3 regions of the Pseudomonas sp. NPDC089392 genome follow, and region 2 is predicted to be linked to each of the others. Evidence: predicted binding sites of a transcription regulator. Region 2 holds the regulator's gene; each other region holds the start of a gene.
The links. Region 2 encodes sigma-54, which starts transcription at its own class of promoters, with help from an activator protein. Its sites were predicted from a motif close to ANTGGCATNNANNTTGCTNT; they were not measured.
Positions count from the first base shown of each region.

Region 1: a site for sigma-54 is predicted at 4,304-4,323, ahead of nirB (nitrite reductase large subunit NirB). Genes of this name have one in related genera too.
Region 3: a site for sigma-54 is predicted at 3,282-3,301, ahead of flgB (flagellar basal body rod protein FlgB). Genes of this name have one in related genera too.

Region 1 is NZ_JBIVIF010000034.1:37,665-44,967, forward strand. Features, by position in the region: gene pcaQ (pca operon transcription factor PcaQ) at 173-1,105, opposite strand; gene nirD (nitrite reductase small subunit NirD) at 1,264-1,626, opposite strand; gene nirB (nitrite reductase large subunit NirB) at 1,626-4,178, opposite strand; gene ACIP1G_RS23770 (molybdopterin-dependent oxidoreductase) at 4,473-7,303, opposite strand, start outside.
Region 2 is NZ_JBIVIF010000005.1:201,408-208,710, forward strand. Features, by position in the region: gene ACIP1G_RS07825 (ATP-binding cassette domain-containing protein) at 1-109, opposite strand, end outside; gene ACIP1G_RS07830 (KpsF/GutQ family sugar-phosphate isomerase) at 358-1,332, shown strand; gene ACIP1G_RS07835 (KdsC family phosphatase) at 1,332-1,856, shown strand; gene lptC (LPS export ABC transporter periplasmic protein LptC) at 1,865-2,437, shown strand; gene lptA (lipopolysaccharide transport periplasmic protein LptA) at 2,424-2,948, shown strand; gene lptB (LPS export ABC transporter ATP-binding protein) at 2,949-3,674, shown strand; gene ACIP1G_RS07855 (RNA polymerase factor sigma-54) at 3,852-5,345, shown strand; gene hpf (ribosome hibernation-promoting factor, HPF/YfiA family) at 5,425-5,733, shown strand; gene ptsN (PTS IIA-like nitrogen regulatory protein PtsN) at 5,746-6,210, shown strand; gene rapZ (RNase adapter RapZ) at 6,213-7,067, shown strand; gene ACIP1G_RS07875 (HPr family phosphocarrier protein) at 7,087-7,303, shown strand, end outside.
Region 3 is NZ_JBIVIF010000052.1:17,280-24,582, reverse strand. Features, by position in the region: gene ACIP1G_RS28230 (hypothetical protein) at 1-182, opposite strand, end outside; gene flgE (flagellar hook protein FlgE) at 314-1,636, opposite strand; gene flgD (flagellar hook assembly protein FlgD) at 1,665-2,366, opposite strand; gene flgC (flagellar basal body rod protein FlgC) at 2,379-2,822, opposite strand; gene flgB (flagellar basal body rod protein FlgB) at 2,825-3,235, opposite strand; gene ACIP1G_RS28205 (beta strand repeat-containing protein) at 3,610-6,657, shown strand; gene ACIP1G_RS28200 (methyltransferase domain-containing protein) at 6,943-7,303, shown strand, end outside.

The DNA.
Region 1 (7,303 bases), on a different contig from region 2:
TCCGTCACGATATCGAGGTGAGCACCAAGGGGCCGCGCGCCTCTGCTTCAGGATTAACTGGCCCGAAACAGATGTGGGAGCAGCCTTGTGCTGCGAAGCGCCGCGCGGGCGGCGCTCGATTTCACAGGCGCTGCAAACCTCCCGGCATACACCCGCGACATCCACCGCCCCCTTAAGGGTACCGCCCTTCACGGTACTCCCCCGCCACCTCGCGCAGCACCTCACACACCCATTGCCCCGGCAGGCTCTGCGCCAGCGCGGCATTGCGGCAGATACCCACCGAACCACCCGGCTCGCGCACACCCAGGTCGAGCTCTACCAGTTCACCACGGCGCAGGTCGAGCAGCACCGCATCGCGCGGCGCTACCCACACCGCATCGCTGCCCAGCAGGTAGCGGCGGCTCAGGGCCAGTGACAGGGTTTCCAGGCGTTGCGCCGGCATCTGGATGCCGCATTGCACGAACAGGCTGTCGGCATGCTGGCGAATGGTGGTGCCTGCAGGCGGCAACACCAGCGGGTAATGCCCCACCTGGGCACGCTCCACCGGTGTGCTGGCCAGCAGCGGGTGGCCCGGTCGCACCACCAGGCTCATCGATTCGCTGTACAGGTGCTCGAACGACAGGCCCTGGATCTGCGGGCTGTCGGTCATGCGCCCGACCACCAGCTCCAGCTCGCCCAGGTGCAACTGGCCCAGCAGCTGGGCGCTGACCCCGGTGACCACACTGATCAGCAGTGCCTCATGCCGCTGGTGCAGGCGGCACAGCACTTCGGGCATGAGCAGGCCTTCGACCGTGGACAGTACGCCGATGCGCACCTGCGACGGCGCCCGTGCTTCGCCACGCAGGCTGCTGACGCCGTCGCGCAGGGCCTGCACGCTGGGCCCGGCATAGCGCATGAAACGCGCACCGGCCGGGGTCAGCTCGACGCCCTGGCGGCTGCGCGCGAACAGGCGCGACTCCAGCAGGTCTTCGAGTTCCTTGAGGGTTTTGGAGATGGCCGGCTGGCTGATGGCAAGCACGTCGGCAGCCCTGGCCAGGCTGCCTTGCCGGGCAATCTCCAGGAAGCACAGCAGGTGGCGGTACTTGATGCGGGTGTCTAGGTTCATGGCCTAAAGCTTACCGCATTGTTGGGGCTGATCATGCAGATAGCCTGTCCCGGCCTCTTCGCGGGTAAACCCGCTCCTACACAGGTCTGGAGAGCGGTGGAAATCCTTGTAGGAGCGGGTTTACCCGCGAAGAGGCCCGTGCAGGCAGCAGATGAATATCAGGCTACCGCCAACTCCACCGCCTCACCATTCAAGCGCACCGGCCACACCCGCAACCGCTGCCCGCCATCCTCCAGGCACGCCCCGCTCTGCAGGCTGAAATGCTGCTTGTACAACGGCGCCGCCACCACCAGCTCACCCTGCACACTGCCCACCAGCCCGCGGCCGATGATATTGGCGCCGGAGCGTGGGTCGCGGTTGTCCACCGCGTACAGCGGCTGGGCCTGCCCTGGCAGGTAGAACAGCGCCACCTGGGCCCCGTCGAGCCACACCACCACGCCGGAATCGGCCACCAGGTCTTGCGCCTGGCACACCGCCTGCCAGTTCTCTCGGGTTTTCACAGCAGCATTGGACAGGTTCATCAGACAGCCTCCTCGACAGTAGGGATCAGGTGCAGTGGTGCAACAGGCCGGCGTTGCTCACGTTCGCGCACAAAGTGCACGTCCGGGTCGGCACGGCGGTCGTTGACGAAGGTGCGGAAGCGCTTGAGCTTCTCGGGGTCGTTGAGGGCGTTAGCCCATTCGCATTCATACTGGTCGACCACATGCTGCATCTGCGCTTCCAGCTCGCTGGCCAGGCCCAGGCTGTCGTCGATCACCACCTGCTTCAGGTAGTCCAGCCCGCCCTCCAGGTTCTCGCGCCATACCGAGGTGCGCTGCAGCTTGTCGGCAGTACGGATGTAGAACATCAGCACACGGTCGATCAGGCGCACCAGGGTTTCGTCGTCGAGGTCGGTGGCGAACAGCTCGGCATGCCGTGGGCGCATGCCGCCGTTACCGCAGACGTACAGGTTCCAGCCCTTGTCGGTGGCGATCACACCGATGTCCTTGCTTTGCGCCTCGGCACATTCGCGGGTGCAGCCGGATACCGCGAACTTGAGCTTGTGCGGGCTGCGCAGCCCCTTGTAGCGGTCTTCCAGGCGCAAGGCCATGGCGACGCTGTCCTGCACGCCGTAGCGGCACCAGGTGCTGCCAACGCACGACTTCACCGTGCGGGTCGATTTGCCATAAGCGTGGCCAGTCTCGAAGCCTGCTTCGATCAGCTCGCCCCAGATCAACGGCAGTTCGTGCAGTTGGGCGCCGAACAGGTCGATGCGCTGGCCGCCGGTGATCTTGGTGTAGAGGTCGTACTTTTTCGCCACCTGGCCGATGACGATGAGCTTGTCGGGGGTGATTTCACCGCCGGGGATGCGCGGCACTACCGAGTAGGTGCCGTTCTTCTGCATATTGGCCATGAAGGTGTCGTTGGTGTCCTGCAGCGGCACCAGCGCCGGGTCCATGATCGGCTGGTTCCAGCACGAGGCGAGAATGTTGCCCACTGCCGGCTTGCAGATGTCACAGCCGGTGTGGCCTTTGCCATGGCGTTCGAGCAGCTCGCTGAAAGTACGGATGCCCTCTACCCGCACCAGGCCGTACAGCTCTTGCCGGGTGTAGGCGAAGTGCTCGCACAGGCTCTTGTCCACCGCCACGCCACGGGCAGTCAGTTCGTGCTCGAATACCTGCTTGAGCAAGGCAGCACAACCGCCGCAACCGCTGGCGGCCTTGGTGCAGCCCTTGACGGCGGCGAGGTCGCTGCAACCGCTGTCGATGGCAGCGCAGACCGCACCCTTGCTGACGTTGTGGCAAGAGCAGATGGTCGCGCTGTCTGGCAGTGCATCAGCGCCCAGGGCCGGCGCGCCACCGCCCTGCGGCAAGATCAGCGCCGCCGGGTCGGCCGGCAGGGCGATGCCGTTCTGGGCGTACTGCAGCAGGGTGTCGTAGTAGCTGTTGTCGCCGACCAGCACCGCGCCGAGCACGTGCTTGCCGCTGGCATCCACCACCAGCCGGCGGTAGGCGCTGTTGGCTTCGTCGATGAAGCGGTAGCTGCGTGCACCCGGGGTGGCGCCGTGGGCATCGCCGATCGAGCCGACATCCACGCCCAGCAGCTTGAGCTTGGTCGACATGTCGGCACCAGTGAAGGCCACCGCTGCCTCGCCCATCAGCAACGCCGCCAGGTTGCGCGCCATGCTGTAGCCTGGGGCGACCAGGCCGAACACGCTGCCGTTCCACGACGCGCATTCGCCGATGGCGAAGATGCGTGGGTCGCTGCTGCGGCAGTGGTTGTCGATCACCACGCCGCCACGCGCGGCGATGTCCAGGCCGCTGGCGCGGCCCAGCGCATCCTGCGGGCGAATACCTGCGGAGAACACGATCAGGTCGGTTTCCAGGTGCTCGCCGCCATCGAAGTTCATGCGGTAGCGGTAGACTTCACCGGCGCTGATCGACTGGGTGGCGCGCGACAGGTGCACGCCGACGCCCAGGGCTTCGATCTGCGCCTTGAGCGCGGCACCGCCCTCGCCGTCCAGCTGCACCGGCATCAGCCGTGGGGCGAATTCCACCACGTGGGCTTCCAGGCCCAGCGACTTGAGGGCGTTGGCCGCTTCCAGGCCGAGCAGGCCACCGCCGACAACAACACCACGGCGCGCATTGGCTGCGGCAGCACGAATGCCATCGAGATCGTCGAGGGTGCGGTAGACCAGGCGGGCATTGCCGCTGGAGCCTTCAATCGGCGGCACGAAGGGGTACGAGCCGGTGGCCAGCACGAGTTGGTCGTAGCCGTAGCGGCCCTCGGCGGTGACCACTTCACAGCGCTCGCGATCGATCTCCAGCACCGCTTCGCCGAGGTGCAGGTGCACGTCGTTGGTGTTGTAGAAATCGTGCTCGCACAGGGCCAGGGTTTCGGCACAGCTGCCGCCGAAGTATTCGGACAGGTGCACGCGGTCGTAGGCACGTTGGCGCTCTTCGCCGAACACCCGCACTTCGAAGCGCTGCAAGGCGCCGCGGCTGACCAGTTGTTCGACACAATGGTGGCCGACCATGCCGTTGCCGACGATGACCAGTCGCTCTCGTTGCCCGCTGCTCGCTGTTGCCTTCATAAGCCGATCCTCGATCAAAAAAAAAGCGCCTGGAGCCGAAGCTCCAGGCGCCTTTGCCTGTATTCATCACGGTAGGGGGCCCGGGTTGATCGCCGTTGATCAGTGGGCTTTGTTGTAACAGGGGTAAAGCAGGGAGTGTGCCAACTGGATTGCCTGTGCTGGCCTCTTCGCGGGTAAACCCGCTCCTACACGGCCTGTAGGGGTATGAAGACCTGTGTAGGAGCGGGTTCACCCGCGAAGGGGCCGGCACAGCCATGCACATTCACGGTGCATTCATCCCCATCCTGGAGCACATCAATACACATCCCGCCGATAGCGCTTGGCCTTGCCCAACCCTTCGACATAAGCCGCAGCGGCCGCCGCATCCATCCCGCCATGCTCGGCCACGATCGCCCGCAACGCCGCATCCACATCCTTGGCCATGCGCTGAGCATCGCCACAGACATAGAAGTAAGCGCCCGCCTCCAGCCACTGCCACAGCTGTGCGCCCTGTTCGAGCATGCGCTGCTGGACATAAATCTTCTGCGCCTGGTCGCGCGAAAACGCCGTGTCCAGCCGCAAGTGCCCGGCTTGCTGCCAGGCTTGCAGCTGCTCCTGGTAATAGAAATCGGTGGCCGCGTACTGCTCACCAAAGAACAGCCAGTTACCCCCTTTCGCCCCTCGTACTTCACGTTCTTCGAGGAAGGCACGGAACGGTGCAATGCCGGTGCCGGGCCCGACCATGATTACCGGCACGCTGTCGTCCTCGGGCAGGCGGAAGTGCTTCGACACCTGCGGGAAGATTGCCACCTTCAACGCCTGCGCACGGTCGGCAAGGAAGCTTGAGCACACACCTTTTCGTTCGCCATAGCGCACCGTCGAGACGGTCAGGTGCACCTGCTGCGGGTGTGCCAGCGGGCTGGAGCTGATCGAGTAGAGCCGGGGCTGCAACGGTTTGAGCAACTCAAGCCAGCTGGCCAGCGGCAGCTGCTGGGGGAAGGCGCGCAACACGTCGACCAGCTGCCGGCCCCACAGCCAGTCCTGCAGTTCGGCCTTGCACTCGGGCTGCAGCAGGCGCTGCAGGTCTGGGGCATTGCTGGCGAAGGCCTGAAGTTGCTGCGGGGTGACCTTAGCGATCTCCAGGTGCGTTTGCAGGGCATCGGCCAGTGGCATGGCGGGCTGGCCCTTCAGCTCGACCATGGCCTGGCCATCGAGCTGCATCAGCGCCAGCAATTCGTCGACCAAGGCCGGGCAATTGCTTGGCCACACCCCGAGCGCATCACCGGCCGCGTAGCTGAAACCGCTGCCGCTCAGGTCGAAGACCAGCTGGCGGGTTTCCTTGCTGGCACCGGGGCCGTTGAGCAGGCGATTTTCCAGCAGGGTGGCGGCCCAGGGCTGCTGCTTGCTGTAGGCCGCCATGGGCTTTGGCTCGCTGACCGGTTGCGCTGCCGCAGCACTGCCCAGCGTGGGCAGCAGCGCGTCGAGCCAGCCAGCAAAGGCTTGGTCATAGTCTGGCTCGCAGTCCACCCGCTGCAGCAGGCGCCGGCCACCCAGTTCGGCCAGGCGCTGGTCGAGCTTGCGGCCAAAACCGCAGAACTGGTCGTAACTGGAGTCACCCAGGGCCAGCACGGCATAGGGCAGCTCGGCGCAGTGGGCGCCCTGCTCGCCTTGCAAGGCCTGCCAGAACGTCGCCGCGCTGTCGGGCGCATCGCCATCGCCGAAGGTGCTGGCGATCAACACCACGCTGGCAGCGCCCTGAAGTTGCTGCGGGCTGACCGCTTCCATGCAGTTGAGCTGAACCTCCAGGCCTGCACTGCGCAGGCGCTGGGCACAGCGCTCGGCCAACTGCTCGCCATTACCCGTCTGCGAGGCCCACAGCACCTGGTGCCGTGGCGCGGCCTGCGCCATAACGGGCTGCACTGCCGGCTGGGCGAACAGCCCGGCCAGCAGGCCATCGACAAACAGCCGGCGGTTGGCGGCCAGCGGCGCACTGGCCGGCAGGCTGGGCACGCCCTCGGCGCGGGCCTGGTCCAGGCCCAGCAGAAAGCCTTGCAGGTAGTGGCGTTCTTCTTCGACCAGCACCGGGGCTGGCAGGGAGTCCAGGCCAAGCAGACGGGACAGGGTTGCAGTCGGCATGCGGGCAGGCTCCGAAGTGGCAGTGTTCAGGTCAAGGGCGTCGATGCGCTCGCCGGCGACCCGCTGCAGGGCCACGGCGCAGTGCTTGAAGGCGGGTTGCAGCGACAGCGGGTCGACCGCGTCGCAGGTCACGGCATTGATTGCCAGTTGCTCGCCGACCAGGTCGTTCCAGTGGAACGGTGCGAAGCAGTTGCCGGGCATGACCCGCTCGCTGATGCGCGCGGGCAGCACGGTTTGGCCACGGCGTGAGCAAATGGCCACCTGATCCTTTTCAGCAATGCCTAGCCGGGCGGCATCTTCGGGGTGGATTTCGACGAAGGGGCCTGGCTCCAGCTTGTTCAGCGCCGGCACCTTGCCGGTCTTGGTCAGCGTGTGCCACTGGTGCTGCACGCGGCCTGTATTCAGCACCATCGGGTAGTCGTCATCCGGCAGCTCGGGTGCCGGCAACCACGGCCGGGCGAAGAAGCGGGCCTTGCCACTGGTGGTCGGAAAGGCCAGTGCCGGGTGCTCGCCCTGGGCATCCTGCAGCAGCGTCTGGCTGCTGCCGTCATTGAGGTAGCGCAGTGGGCTGCGGTCGTCTTCACGACCCGGCGCGCTGGGCCACTGGTGGGGTTGCTGACGCAGCTCGGCATAGCCGATGCCGCGCAGGTCGTAGCCGGTTGCCGGGTTGTGGAAGCGGCGGATTTCTTCATACACCGCTTCGGCATCGGGGTAGTCGAAGGCCTCGGCGTAGCCCATGGCGCAGGCGACCCGGGCAATGATCTGCCAGTCCGGCAGGCTCTGCCCGGGCGGCTCGACGGCGCGCGGCATCAGGGTAAGGTTGCGCTCACTGTTGATCATCACGCCTTCACCTTCGGCCCACAGCGCGGCCGGCAAAAGGATGTCGGCGTAGCGGTTGGTTTCAGTGTCGAGGAAGGCATCCTGGGTAATCACCAGTTCAGCCTGGCGCAGGCCGTCGATCACCTGCTGGCGGTTGGCGACGCTGGCCACCGGGTTGCTGCAGATGACCC
Region 2 (7,303 bases):
TGACCTTGCCGCGCGGGATGCGAATGTCGACGTTGCTGAAAATGCTGCGCGAACCGCGTTTGAAGGTAACCCCCTTCAACTCGACCGCGTAGGCGCTATCCACACTCATCTAGACTCCTTGCTAGTGCAGCCTCATCCTAGTGGACGCCGGCCTCCTTATTTAAGGCACACGCGCCCGTGGCAGGCCGAATAGCGGCGAACTATAGCACCGCTGACAGCACCGCCCCAAGGCCATGAAAAGAGTCATTCAGCTCTGATACAGGCTTTGATGACCATTGTCGGGGTAATGGAAAGGATGAGGGTTTGTTTCTTTGCGGCTATAATCGCCGCCTTTTCATCAGGCGTTGCTTTATCGACATGAGCCAATCCAGCGAGCTGATTCAATCCGCGCAACGCACCGTGCGCCTGGAACTCGAGGCTGTCGAGGGCCTGCTTGCGCGCATCGACGATAACTTTGTCAAAGCCTGCGAACTGATCCTGGCGATCAAGGGCCGGGTGGTGGTACTTGGCATGGGCAAGTCGGGGCACATCGGCAACAAGATTGCCGCAACCCTGGCCAGCACTGGCACGCCTGCATTTTTCGTCCATCCGGCCGAAGCCAGCCATGGCGACATGGGCATGATCACCCGCAACGATATCATCCTGGCGCTGTCCAACTCGGGCAGCACGGCCGAGATCGTCACGCTCCTGCCGCTAATCAAACGCTTGGGCATCAAGTTGATCAGCCTTACCGGCAACCCGGACTCCACCCTGGCCCAAGCGGCAGAGGTCAACCTCGATGCCCGCGTCGCTCAAGAGGCTTGCCCACTGAACCTGGCACCCACCTCCTCCACCACGGCATCCCTGGTGCTGGGCGACGCGCTGGCCATTGCCCTGCTCGAAGCCCGCGGCTTCACCGCCGAAGACTTCGCCTTTTCGCACCCTGGCGGCGCGCTTGGGCGGCGGTTGCTGCTGAAGGTCGAGAATGTGATGCACGCGGGCGATGAACTGCCCCAGGTCCAGCGCGGCACGCTGCTCAAGGACGCACTGCTGGAAATGTCCCGCAAAGGCCTGGGCATGACCGTTGTGCTTGAAGCGGATGGCAAGCTGGCCGGGATCTTCACTGACGGCGACTTGCGCCGCAGTCTGGACCGCAACATCGACGTGCACACCACCCTGATCGACCAGGTGATGACCGTGCATGGCAAGACCGCCCGCGCCGAGATGCTCGCCGCCGAGGCCCTGAAGATAATGGAAGACCACAAGATCAACGCACTGGTAGTTGTCGATCAGCAAGACCGACCAACCGGCGCCCTTAACATGCACGACCTGTTGCGTGCCGGAGTGATGTGATGAGCCAGAACCTGATGCAACGTGGCAAGGCCATCAAACTGGCGGTGTTCGATGTCGACGGCGTACTGACCGATGGCCGCCTGTACTTCCTCGAAGACGGTAGCGAGTTCAAGACCTTCAACACCCTCGACGGCCAAGGCATCAAGATGCTCATGGCTTCCGGCGTGACCACGGCGATCATCAGCGGGCGCAAGACCCCGGTGGTCGAGCGCCGGGCCAGGAACCTCGGCATCCCGCACCTTTACCAGGGCCGCGAGGACAAATTGGTAGTGCTTGACGGCCTGCTCGCCGAACTCGGCCTAAGCTATGAACAAGTCGCCTACCTTGGCGACGACCTGCCCGACCTGCCGGTGATTCGCCGCGCAGGCCTGGGCATGGCGGTGGCCAATGCCGCGCCGTTTGTTCGCCAGCACGCCCATGGCGTGACCCAGGCACGCGGCGGCGAAGGCGCCGCCCGTGAGTTCTGCGAACTGATCATGCAGGCCCAGGGCACCCTGGACGCTGCCAACGCCAACTACCTGTAAGGCTGCCCATGTTCAGCAAGAAAGTCCGCAATATTGCGCTGCTGGCTGTGATCGCCGCAGTGCTCGCAGCCATCGGCTACTGGAATGTCAGCCCGGAGAGCTTCCTTGACCAGCCAGTGGCCCAGGTCGATGAGAGCGCCATCGACTACTATGCGATTAACGCGCACAGCGTGCAGTTCTTGCCGGACGGCAAGCTGCAATATGAAATGACCGCCGACAAGGTCGAGCACCTGAAAGCCACTGAAGTTACCCTGGTGACCACGCCGGACCTGCACATGTACCGCGGTACCGAGTACCCCTGGCACGTAACGAGTGAGCGCGCCGAGGTAAACCCGGACGGCACCGAAGTCGAACTGATCAACCAGGTACGCGTTGCACGCACCGACGAAAAGCAGCGCGAAACCATCATTACCAGCTCACGCATGACCGTATTCCCACAGAAGCAATATGCGCAGACCGAGCAAGCCGTTAGAATCGACGGCGCCGGTGGCACAACCACGGGCAAGGGCATGAAAGCGTATTTGAAAGAAGGCAAGATGGACTTGCTCTCTAACGTAAGAGGACAGTATGAGGCTCGTTAAAACCCTCCCCCTTTTGCTCAGCCTGAGCGCAGCACTGGGAACCGCGAGCGCCTTCGCCCTGCCGAGTGACCGTGACCAGCCCATCCGCATCCAGGCCGACAACGCGCACCTGGACGACAAGCAGGGTGTGGCCACCTATACCGGTGACGTGATCATCACCCAAGGTTCGATGATGATCAAAGGCAACACGGTCACCATGACCCGTGCGGCCAATGGCGACATCGACGTCGTCACCTCGGTAGGCAACCTGGCCTATTTCGAGCAGCAGCAGAGCGCTGCCAAGCCTGACAAGATGAAAGGCTGGGCGGTCACCATCCAGTACCAGGCGCAAAAAGACACCGTGATCCTCACCGACCGCGCCAAGGTCGAAAACGAGGGCAACACCACCGAAGGCGAAAAGATCGTCTACAACACCCAGACCCAGGTGGCGACCGCCGGGCGCGGTGGCAATGTGACCCAGCCACGTCAGCGCATCGACATGGTGATCCAGCCCAAGAAGAAGGCCGAGTAAATGGCAACCCTCAAAGCCCAGCACCTGGCCAAAAGCTACAAGGGGCGCCAGGTCGTGCGTGACGTCAGCCTGTCGATCGACAGCGGCCAGATCGTCGGCTTGCTTGGCCCCAACGGTGCCGGCAAGACCACCTGTTTCTACATGATCGTCGGCCTGGTCCAGGCCGAACAGGGTCGCGTACTGATCGACAACCTCGATGTCAGCCACCAGCCCATGCACGGCCGCGCCCGCGCCGGCATCGGCTACCTGCCGCAGGAAGCCTCGATCTTCCGCAAGCTGTCGGTGGCCGACAACATCATGGCCATCCTCGAGACCCGCAAGGACCTCGACCGCGAAGGCCGGCGCAAAGAGCTGGAAAGCCTGCTGCAGGAGTTCCACATCAGCCACATCCGCGACAACCTCGGCATGAGCCTGTCTGGTGGTGAACGCCGCCGCGTGGAAATTGCCCGTGCCCTGGCAACCGCTCCCAAGTTCATCCTGCTGGACGAACCGTTCGCGGGTGTCGACCCGATCTCCGTGGGCGACATCAAGCAGATCATCCACCATCTCAAGGCCAAAGGCATCGGTGTACTGATCACCGACCACAACGTGCGTGAGACCCTGGATATCTGCGAAACCGCCTATATCGTCAATGATGGCCGCCTGATCGCCGAAGGCGACGCCGAGACCATCCTGGCGAACGAACTGGTCAAAGAGGTTTACCTGGGCCACGAGTTCCGACTCTGACCCCCGGTACGCGCCTGGAGTACTGGCAAATCGCCCCGAATCCAGGGTTAAAGTTGTTACGGTACTCTAGGCAAACGCTACAATTTAAGGCATAAAACTTGCTTGATCAGGCGCCTCGGCGCCCTCGTGTAGTGGATGGCGCATGCGCGCCGGCGAACAAGGTACTAAGCCCCTGCCATGAAACCATCGCTCGTCCTAAAAATGGGCCAGCAACTGACGATGACACCGCAGTTGCAACAGGCCATCCGCCTACTCCAGCTTTCCACCCTGGACCTCCAACAGGAAATCCAGGAAGCGCTGGAGTCGAACCCGATGCTTGAGCGCCAGGAAGACGGCGACGACTTCGACAACAGCGACCCGATGGCGGACAACGCCGAGAACAAGCCGGCCACCGAAGCCCAGGACAACAGCTTCCAGGAAAGCACCATCAGTGCCGACAACCTGGAAGACGGTGAATGGAGCGAGCGCATCCCCAACGAGCTTCCAGTCGATACCGCCTGGGAAGACATCTACCAGACCAGCGCCAGCAGCCTGCCAAGCAATGATGACGACGAGTGGGACTTCACCACCCGCACATCAGCCGGCGAGAGCCTGCAAAGCCACCTGCTGTGGCAGCTGAACCTGGCGCCGATGTCCGACACCGACCGCCTGATTGCCGTCACCCTGATCGACAGCATCAACGGCCAGGGCTACCTGGAAGACACCCTCGAGGAAATCTGCGCCGGTTTCGACCCGGAGCTGGATATCGAGCTGGACGAGGTAGAAGCGGTACTGCACCGCATCCAGCAGTTCGAGCCAGCCGGCGTCGGCGCGCGCAGCCTGGGTGAATGCCTGCTGCTGCAACTGCGCCAGCTGCCCGCCAACACCCCATGGATGACCGAGGCCAAACGCCTGGTCAGCGATTTCATCGACCTGCTCGGCAGCCGCGACTACAGCCAGCTGATGCGGCGCATGAAAATCAAGGAAGACGAACTGCGCCAGGTCATCGAGCTGGTCCAAAGCCTCAACCCGCGCCCCGGTTCGCAGATCGAGTCCAGCGAACCCGAGTACGTCGTGCCCGACGTCATCGTGCGCAAAGACAGCGACCGCTGGCTGGTGGAGCTGAACCAGGAGGCCATCCCGCGCCTGCGCGTCAACCCGCAGTACGCTGGCTTCGTGCGTCGTGCCGATACCAGCGCCGACAACACCTTCATGCGCAACCAGTTGCAGGAAGCACGCTGGTTCATCAAGAGCCTGCAAAGCCGCAACGAAACCCTGATGAAGGTCGCCACGCAGATCGTCGAGCACCAGCGCGGCTTCCTCGACCACGGCGATGAAGCGATGAAGCCGCTGGTGCTGCATGACATCGCCGAAGCCGTGGGCATGCACGAGTCGACCATTTCGCGTGTTACCACACAGAAATACATGCACACGCCGCGCGGCATCTACGAACTGAAATACTTTTTCTCGAGCCACGTCAGCACCTCTGAAGGCGGAGAATGCTCGTCCACAGCGATCCGCGCGATCATCAAGAAACTGGTTGCAGCGGAAAATCAGAAAAAGCCATTGAGTGACAGCAAGATCGCTGGTTTACTGGAGGCACAAGGCATCCAGGTAGCCCGTCGCACCGTCGCCAAGTACCGCGAGTCCCTCGGCATCGCACCGTCGAGCGAGCGCAAGCGACTGATGTAGCCCCTGAGATGTGCCACAGCGTTTGCGGGGCAGGTGCAAGACCTGCCTCTTTATGCACGGGCAACAAAGGAGAAGCTGTATGCAAGTCAATATCAGTGGACAGCATGTAGAAGTCACCCAGCCACTGCGCGATTATGTGCTTGAAAAGCTCGCTCGCGTGGAAAGTCACTTCGACAAGATCACCAACGTGCAGGTCATCATGAAAGTCGAGAAGTTGCAGCAGAAGGTCGAGGCGACCCTGCAGATTCCCGGCGGCGAAGTGGTTGCCAACGCCGAACACGAAGACATGTATGCAGCGATCGACGCCTTGGCCGACAAGCTCGACCGCCAACTGAAAAAACACAAGGAAAAACAGCAAAGCCTGCTGCAAGGTGCAGCTGCCCGCTGATCCCCCTCATCCATGATCCGACTTGAAACCATCCTGACCCCCGGCCGTTCCCTTGTGAACGTGCCGGGAGGCAGTAAGAAGCGCGCCCTGGAAAAGGTCGCCACCGTCATCGCCGAACAAGTGCCAGAACTGGAGATGCAAGACGTCTTCGAAAAACTGGTCGCCCGGGAAAAACTCGGTTCGACCGGTTTCGGCAATGGCATTGCCATACCGCATTGCCGGCTTGAAGGTTGTTCCGCCCCGGTCAGCGCCCTGCTGCACCTGGAGGCTCCAATCGATTACGACGCCATCGATGGCGCACCAGTGGACCTGCTGTTTGTCCTGCTGGTGCCAGAAGCCGCCACCGATGCGCATCTGGAACTGCTGCGCCAGATTGCCAGCATGCTCGATCGCAAGGAGGTCCGTGATCGTCTGCGTGCGGCCACCAGCAGTGAGGCCCTGTTCCAGGTTGTCCTGGACGTACAGAACGAGCACTGAACATGCGCCTGATCATCGTCAGCGGCCGGTCCGGCTCCGGCAAGAGCACCGCCCTCGATGTCCTGGAAGACAACGGTTACTACTGCATTGACAACCTGCCCGCCGGGCTGCTGCCGCAGCTGGCGGAAAATGCGCTGATCAATACCGAACTGCTGCAGCCCAAGGTTGCCGTGTCGATTGACGCGCGCAACTTGCCCAGCCACCTGACACGCTTCCCCGAGCTGCTTGAAGAAGCCCGTGCCCGGCATATCAAGTGCGACGTGCTGTACCTGGATGCCGATGAGGACGTACTGCTCAAGCGCTTCTCGGAAACTCGCCGGCGTCACCCGCTGACCAATGCTGATCGCTCGCTGGCAGAAGCCATACGCGTGGAAAGCGACCTGCTAGGGCCGATTGCCGACCTGGCCGACCTGAAGATCGACACCACCAACCTCAACCTGTACCAGTTGCGTGATTCGATCAAGCTGCGCCTGCTCAACCAGCCTGAGCCTGGTACCGCGTTCCTGGTCGAGTCGTTCGGCTTCAAGCGTGGCATGCCGGTCGACGCCGACCTGGTGTTCGATGTGCGCTGCCTGCCCAACCCGTACTGGAAGCCCGAGCTGCGTGAGCATTCTGGCCTTGATCAACCGGTGATCGACTACCTGGCCGCACAGCCTGATGTCGAGGACATGTACAACGATATCTCCAGCTACCTGCTCAAGTGGCTGCCCCGCTTTGCCGCCAGCAACCGCGCCTACGTCACCATTGCCATTGGCTGCACTGGCGGCCACCACCGTTCGGTGTACATCACTGAGCGCCTTGGCCAACAGCTGCAACAAACCCTGAAAAACGTCCAGGTCCGCCACCGCGACCTCTAGCCCAAGGATCCACCCCACGATGCCCGCCCGTGAAATCACCATCATCAACAAGTTGGGTCTGCATGCCCGGGCGGCAGCCAAGTTCGTCGGCGTGGCCGGCCGCTTCCCCTGCACCGTCAGGGTTGGCCGTGCGCCGGACAAGCTGGTGGATGGCAAGAGCATCATGGCAGTGATGATGCTGGCAGCCGGCAAAGGCACCCAGGTGCACCTGCATACCGAAGGCGAGCAGGACACCG
Region 3 (7,303 bases), on a different contig from region 2:
CAATGGCTGCGGCAGCCCGCGTTGTTGTAGGGGCCGGCATGGCGTACCCAGCCTTTGCCCGGGTTGTGGGCCGAGCACAGGTAGCGGCCGGTGACCAGGCTTTGCCATAGGTAGAACGGGGCGGGGGCGGCGGAGAGCGGCAGGGCCGTGGCCAGCAGGGCTATCAGCATTAGCCTTATCATGAGCGTTAGCCTTTCAGAATTTGGGGCCGCGTTGCGGCCCATCGCGACGCAAGGCCGCTCCTACATGGATCGCGGTCACCTGTAGGAGCGGCCTTGCGTCGCGATGGGCTGCGCAGCAGCCCCAACCATCATCAGGTCATCTGAATGATGGTCTGCATGATGGTGCTTTCGGTGGAAATGGTCTTGGCGTTGGCCTGGTAGTTGCTCTGCGCCTTGATCAGGTTGACCAGTTCGCCGGTCAGGTCGACGTTGGAGTCTTCCAGCGCACCACCGGAAATCTGGCCGAGGGTACCGGTGTCCGGGGCGCCAACCACTGGCACGCCCGAGGCGTAGGATTCTTTCCAGTTGGTGCCACCAATCGGCGTCAGGCCCTGCATGTTGGCGAAGCTCGCTACCGCCACCTGGCCAATCACCTTGTCCTTGCCGTTGGTGAAGCTGGCAAACAGGTAGCCGCTCTGGTCAATGCTCAGCCCGGACAGCTCACCGGTGGCGTAGCCATCCTGGGTCTTGGCAACTTCTGCGGACGACGCGTTGTATTGGGTAGCCCCCAGCATGTCCAGCTTCACACCGTCGGCATTGGCGATGGCACCATTGGCCGACCACTCGCCAGCGGCATTTTTCTGCGCCGGGATCCAGCTGTCGAGCCTGAAGATCTTGTCTTCGCCAATGGTCAGGCCGCCGGTGACCGCACCCGCAACCATTGCATCCTTGTCCAGCGTACCATCGGACTTGAACGGCACCGCGTTGACCAACGGCGTGGTCGAGGCCGGGTCAGCCGGGTTTCGGCCATCGATGGTGGTGTGCATCGACCAGGTGTTGGTGGTGTCGTCCTTGATGAAGTACTGGTTCATCTGGTGTTCGTTGCCCTGGCTGTCGAAAACCGGGGTGTTGAACGTGAAGTTGTAGGAACTGGCGTTGGTAGGGTCGAACGGCGTTACCGACGGGGCGGTTGCACCCGAGTTGAGGTTGATCTTCTCGGTGATCAGGCTGGTCGGCTTCGGCGTCAGGTTAGACGTATCGATCTGCAGGTTGGTCAGTATGCCCTGGATGACCTTGCCATCTTCACCCACCGCATAACCCTGCAGGTTGGCACCCCCGGCATTCACCACATAACCTGCCTTGTCGCTGTAGAACGCGCCAGCACGGGTGTAGATCTTCGAGCCGTTATCGTTCAGGGCGAAGAAGCCATTGCCATCGATGGCCATGTCCAGCGCCTGGCCGGTCGAATTGATGTTGCCTGGCGTGAACAGCTGGGAAACCGCAGCGGTCTTTACCCCGGTGCCGATCACTGTCTTGCCGGCGCTGGTGCCACGGATGGAGTTGGAATACTGGTCAGCGAACTCGGCACGCGACGACTTGAAACCGGTGGTGGCAACGTTGGCAATGTTGTTGCCGGTAACGTTCAGGGCCTTGTTTGCTGCATAGAGGCCGCTAAGGCCGATATTGAAAGACATGTGTAACTCCTGTCGTTTTGCTCAGGCCCTAGATGCCGATGCTTTGGATTTTGGAAAGCGCAACACTGCCCAGCCCGGCCAGGTTGAGCGTCATCTCCGAACCGTTGGTGCCCATGGTCACACTGGTAACCGAGGCCGGCAGGTTGGTGGTCATGGCCGTGGCCGTGCCATCGATCGAGGCGGTTGCCTTGAAGGTGTAGGTGCCAGCGGCCGCGACCTCACCGTCATCGTCCAGGCCATCCCAGGTGAAATCGATGCTGCCGGCCTTCTGGGTACCCAGCTCGATGGTGCGTACCAGCTTGTCGTCCTTGTCGTAGATGCCTACCGAAGTAGAGGTACTGGACGACGTCAGGTTGACCGAGCCCTTCATGTCCTTGCTGGTGTCGACCACGGCCTTGTCGGTCTGCACAATCACATTGCGCCCGACCAGCGACGAGGCCTGCAGGGCTTGGGAAGACTGCAGCCCGGCCGCGATATAGGTCACCGCGTCATTCAGCGACTGCATGCTTTCGAGGCTGCTGAACTGCGCCAGCTGGGCGACGAATTCGCCGTTTTCCTGCGGGTCGAGCGGGTTCTGGTTCTGCATCTGGGTAACCAGCAACTGCAGGAACGCATCCTTGCCCAGCGCGCTGCCGGCGGCACCGGTGCTGTCGCTGTTCTTGCTCTGCTGTTTTTGCAGCGAAGTCAGGTAGGCGCTACCGACGTCGGTGGTGGAATTGGTAGTGGTCATGTCGGCTTCCTATCACTGCCCCAGGGTCAGGACTTTCTGCATCATGCTCTTGGCCGTGTTCATCAGCTCGGCGTTGGTCTGGAACGCGCGGCTGGCAGAGATCATGTCAGCCATTTCCTCGACCACGTTGACGTTCGGGTAGTAAACGTAGCCGTCCTTGTTCGCCGCCGGGTGGTTCGGCTCGTAACGCGCTTCCAGAGTGCTCTGGTCCTCGACGATGCCTTTTACCTGCACGCCCTGCCCTGCTTCGCCCTGGTCTTCGAACAGCGACTGGCTGCTGCCGGCCTGCGCGTCCTGGAAGGTGGTGGCGAACACCGGGTGGCGGGCGCGGTAGGTCTGGTCGATGCTCGAAGACACCGTCTCGGCGTTGGCAATGTTGGAGGCGACGGTGTTCAGGCGCGTGTTCTGCGCGCTCATGCCGCTACCGGCAATATTGAAGACACTGGAAAGGGACATGGTCATTCTCCCCGCAGGGCGGAAACCAGCCCTTTGAATTTACTGTTGAGCAAGGTGAAGCTGGCCTGGAAGCCAATGGCGTTTTCGGTGTAGTTCGATTGCTCGATCTGCGCGTCGACGGTGTTCTGGTCGATCGACGGCTGCAGCGGCGTGCGGTACTTGAGCGTGTCGTCAGCGGCGATGGCCAGGCCTTCGGCTTCGATGTGCCGGCTGTTGGTACGGTCCATGGCGAAGCGGCCGCTTTGCTGCTTGCCGGTCTCGGCGGCCAGCACCGAAGAAAAGTCCATGTCGCGCGCCTTGTAGTTGGGCGTGTCGGCGTTGGCGATGTTGTTGGCCAGCACTTCGGCGCGCTGGGCGCGGAAGCCCAGGGCCTTTTCGTGAATGCCAAGCGCCTTGTCGAAGCTGATGCTCATGTCGGGGAAACCTTCAGAGGTTGACCGGAATTTCGTTGAGCAAGGATTAGCAAGGGCTGTGCCAACCCTGGCAAGTGCAACAAAACCGGGCCTTCATGCACCGACCGCACGGGCGTGCTGCCAGAAAAGCGGCAAAGGTTTACCTCAAAGGCGGCACAAAGCGGCAATAGTCAGTCGATCAACGTGGCAACCCAAAAAATTGACGACATATCCAGCAACACAGCAGCACGATGGCATTCGACAAAATATTTCAAGGCCCCCTTAAAGTATCAAAAGGCCATGCCGATGCAATTTGCAGGCAAAGCGCTCGTTGTCTCGCATCGTGGTGACGCGAGAGAGTCTGGATGCCGCCCTCCTAACCTGGATTACTATCTATGACTTCAATCGTCACGGCGATGTCGACGGCACAAGTTGCCGCTCTGTCAACTAAACAAATTTCGGCGCTGGGTACATCCGATATCGCAGCCCTGAGCTCCGCTCAGGCCGGCGTACTGTCTACCGCGCAGATTGCAGCACTGTCGACTTCCGATGTCGTTTCGCTGAGCACGGCAGCGATTGCAGCCTTCAACGCATCGCAGCTGGCGGCGCTGGGCAAAGATGACGTTGCAGTACTTGCCACCGCACAAGTAGCAGCCCTGTCGTCGACGCAAGTGGCAGCGTTCTCTACCACTCAGATCGCCGCCATGACCGCTAACCAGGTTGGCGCACTGGCTGGCAACATGAGCACCGCACAGATCGGCGTACTGTCGACCAAACAGGTCGCTGGGGTGTCGACCACCACGATGGCGGCGCTGAGCGCCACCCAGATGGCCGCATTCACCACCAAAGACATCGCTGCCCTGACGACTACCCAGCTGGGCGCTGTAACTACAACCGCCCTCGCCGCCCTGTCCACGGCCCAGGTCACGGCAATGACCACCGCCCAGATCGGCGCCCTGGCTGCCAAGCTGTCAACCACCCAGATCGGCGCTTTGACTACTGGGCAGACTGCAGGCCTGACGACCACAGTCATTGGCTCGCTCAGCACAGGCCAGCTTCAGGCAATCTCCACCAAAGACATCGTGGCGTTGTCGACATCGCAGGTAGCCGGCCTGTCGACCACCGTGCTGAGTAACTTGACTACGCCGCAGTTGAAGGCGATCGAGGCGAAAGACCTCGCCGCCATGTCGACCACTCAACTGGGGTCGCTCAGCACATCTCAAGTCAACACCCTGACTACCGCTCAAATGGCCGCCTTGAGCAGCACCCAGGTAGGTAGCCTGGGGACCAAGCTCAGCACCGGGCAGATCAGCCTGCTGTCGACCAAGCAAGTCGTGGGCATGACCACCACCACGATCGCCGCCCTGGACAACGCTCAGCTGGCAGCGATTTCGACCAAGGACATTGCCGCCTTGTCGACGACCCAGCTCGGTGCGGTGGCAACAGCCAGCCTCGCCACCTTGTCGACGGCGCAGGTCACGGCAATGACCACCGCGCAGGTCGGCGCTCTGGCCGGCAAGATGTCGACTACCCAGATTGGCGCCCTGACAGCCGCACAAACCGCAGGTTTGTCCACCACCGTCATTGGTTCGCTGACTTCGGGCCAACTGCAGGCGATCTCCACCAAGGATATCGCTGCACTGTCGACATCGCAGGTCGCCGGGTTATCTACCACGGTATTGGGCAGCTTGACCACCGCGCAGCTGACGGCGATCGAGACTAAAGACATTGCCGCGATGTCCACCACCCAACTGGGCGCACTGACAACGTCTCAAGTGGGCAGCCTGAGCAAAGCCCAGATTGCCGCACTGAGCAGCACCCAGGTTGACAGCGTGGGCGCCAAGCTTGGCACAGCCCAGATCAATGCCTTGTCGACCAAGCAAATCGCTGGGGTTTCCACAACCACGATGGCTGCTCTGAGCCCCGCTCAGCTTGCCGCCATTTCGACCGCCGACATCGCGGTCCTGACCACAACTCAGCTGGGCTCGGTGACCACGACTGACCTCGCAGCCCTGTCGACAACCCAGATCAGCGCAATGACCACCACCCAGGTCGGCGCCTTGGCTGCGAAGATGTCGACCGCCCAGATCGGCGCGTTGACAACGGCACAGACAGCGGCACTGTCGACCACTGTCATTGCCTCGCTGGCCACAGGCCAGCTCCAGGCGATCAGCACCAAGGACATCGCCGCGCTGTCGACATCGCAAGTCGCCGGCCTGTCGACCACCGTGCTGGGCAACCTGACTTCGGCGCAGTTGACGGCCATCGAGACCAAAGACATTGCGGCAATGTCCACCACTCAGCTGGGCGCGCTGACAACGCTTCAGGTCGGTAGCCTGGGAACCGCCCAGATTGCTGCCTTGAGCAGTGCCCAAGTCGGTAGCCTGGGTGCCAACCTCAGCACCCTGCAGATCGGCTCGCTGTCGACCAAGCAAATTGCGGGTGTTTCCACCACCACAATGGCCGCACTGAGTACCGGCCAGGTAGCAGCGATCACCACCAAGGATATCGCCGCGCTGTCGACCACCCAACTGGCAAGTCTGACGACTGCCGCCGTGGCCGGGTTGTCGACTGCCCAGATTGGTGCCTTGTCGACCGCCCAGGTGGGCACACTACAAGCCAACCTCTCGACCGCGCAGATCGCCGCCTTGTCGACCCGCCAGGTCACTGGCCTGAACACTGCCAGCCTGACCACTGCGCAACTGCAAGCGATCGAGACCAAAGACCTGGTCTCGCTGGCTACGTCGCAGCTGACGGCGCTGAGCACAGGTCAGGTCGGTAACCTGACTACCTCGCAGGTGGCGGCACTGAAATATGCCCAGGTCAATGCGCTGGTCTCAAGCTTTACCACCAGCCAGATTGGCTCGCTGACCACCGCGCAAGCGGCAGGCCTGAGCACTTCCGCCCTCAATAGCCTGAGCACTACCCAACTGCAGTCCATCACCACCAAGGACATCGCCGCACTGACCACCAGCCAGGTAGCCGGGCTGTCGACGACCGCACTGGCAGCCCTGAGCACCACCCAGGTCGGGGCGATGGAGGCGGTAGACGTTGCTGCATTGACGACTACCCAGACAGGTGCGATGAGCAGCGCCCAGGTCACCAGCCTGACCACCAAACAGGTCGCTGCCTTGAAGTACGCGCAGGTCAGCACGCTGGCCAACAACCTGTCCACAGGCCAGATCGGCTTGTTGAGCACCGCGCAAATCTCGGGCATCAGCACTACCGTGCTGGCCGGCCTGACCACCACTCAAGTCGCCGCGATCACGACCAAGGATATCGCCGCCTTGACGACTGCCCAGGTGAGCTCGCTCACCACTGCGCAGATCGCCACGCTGTCGACCTCCCAGATCAACGCACTGTCGCACACCCAGGTCGGTTCCATGACCACTGCGCAAATCGGCCAGCTTTCCACTACCCAGATTCCTTATCTGAACGTGTAAGGCAGGCTCGCTACAGCTGATCCATCATCGGCCCTGACCCGTACCGTATCACCGCTACGGGGCAAGGCCGGTGATGATGATCAACCTGGCAAACCCAGGCTTTGGGCGGTCACCTGCCCAATCCTTGCGCTCATCCCTTGCCTGTGGACGACTTCCGCCATGCCCCCTAGGATGTGCCGTTCGGGTACCTGCAACTGCGCAGTCCCACCCGTTTTCTTTTCAAGCCCAGGCACCTATGCGTGTCTCCGTCGCGATTTTGCGATCTTTTTTTGAAAACCTATCTCTATGACCATTCAGGAAGGGCGCCTTGAGGCGCTACTCGCTCAGATCAATGGCGGCCAGGCTTGCGAGGCCCTGCCTGAACTAGAGCTGCTACTTGCGCAGCTACCGGACAACCCCGCCCTGCTTGGCATGAAAGCCGAGGCCCTGCGCCTTGCCGGGCGCCATGCCGAGGCTGTCGAAGCATTTCGGCTGGCCGCCGTAAAAGGTGCCGGCGCGCGCAACTGGCTCGCTGCCGGCGTGCTGCTGGCCGCCATGCGCACCACCGACGAAGCCTTGCAGTGCCTGCTCAAGGCCCATGAAGAAGCACCCGATAACGAGGAAGTGCTCGACGCGCTGGTGACCACCTGTTTCAACGCCAACCGCC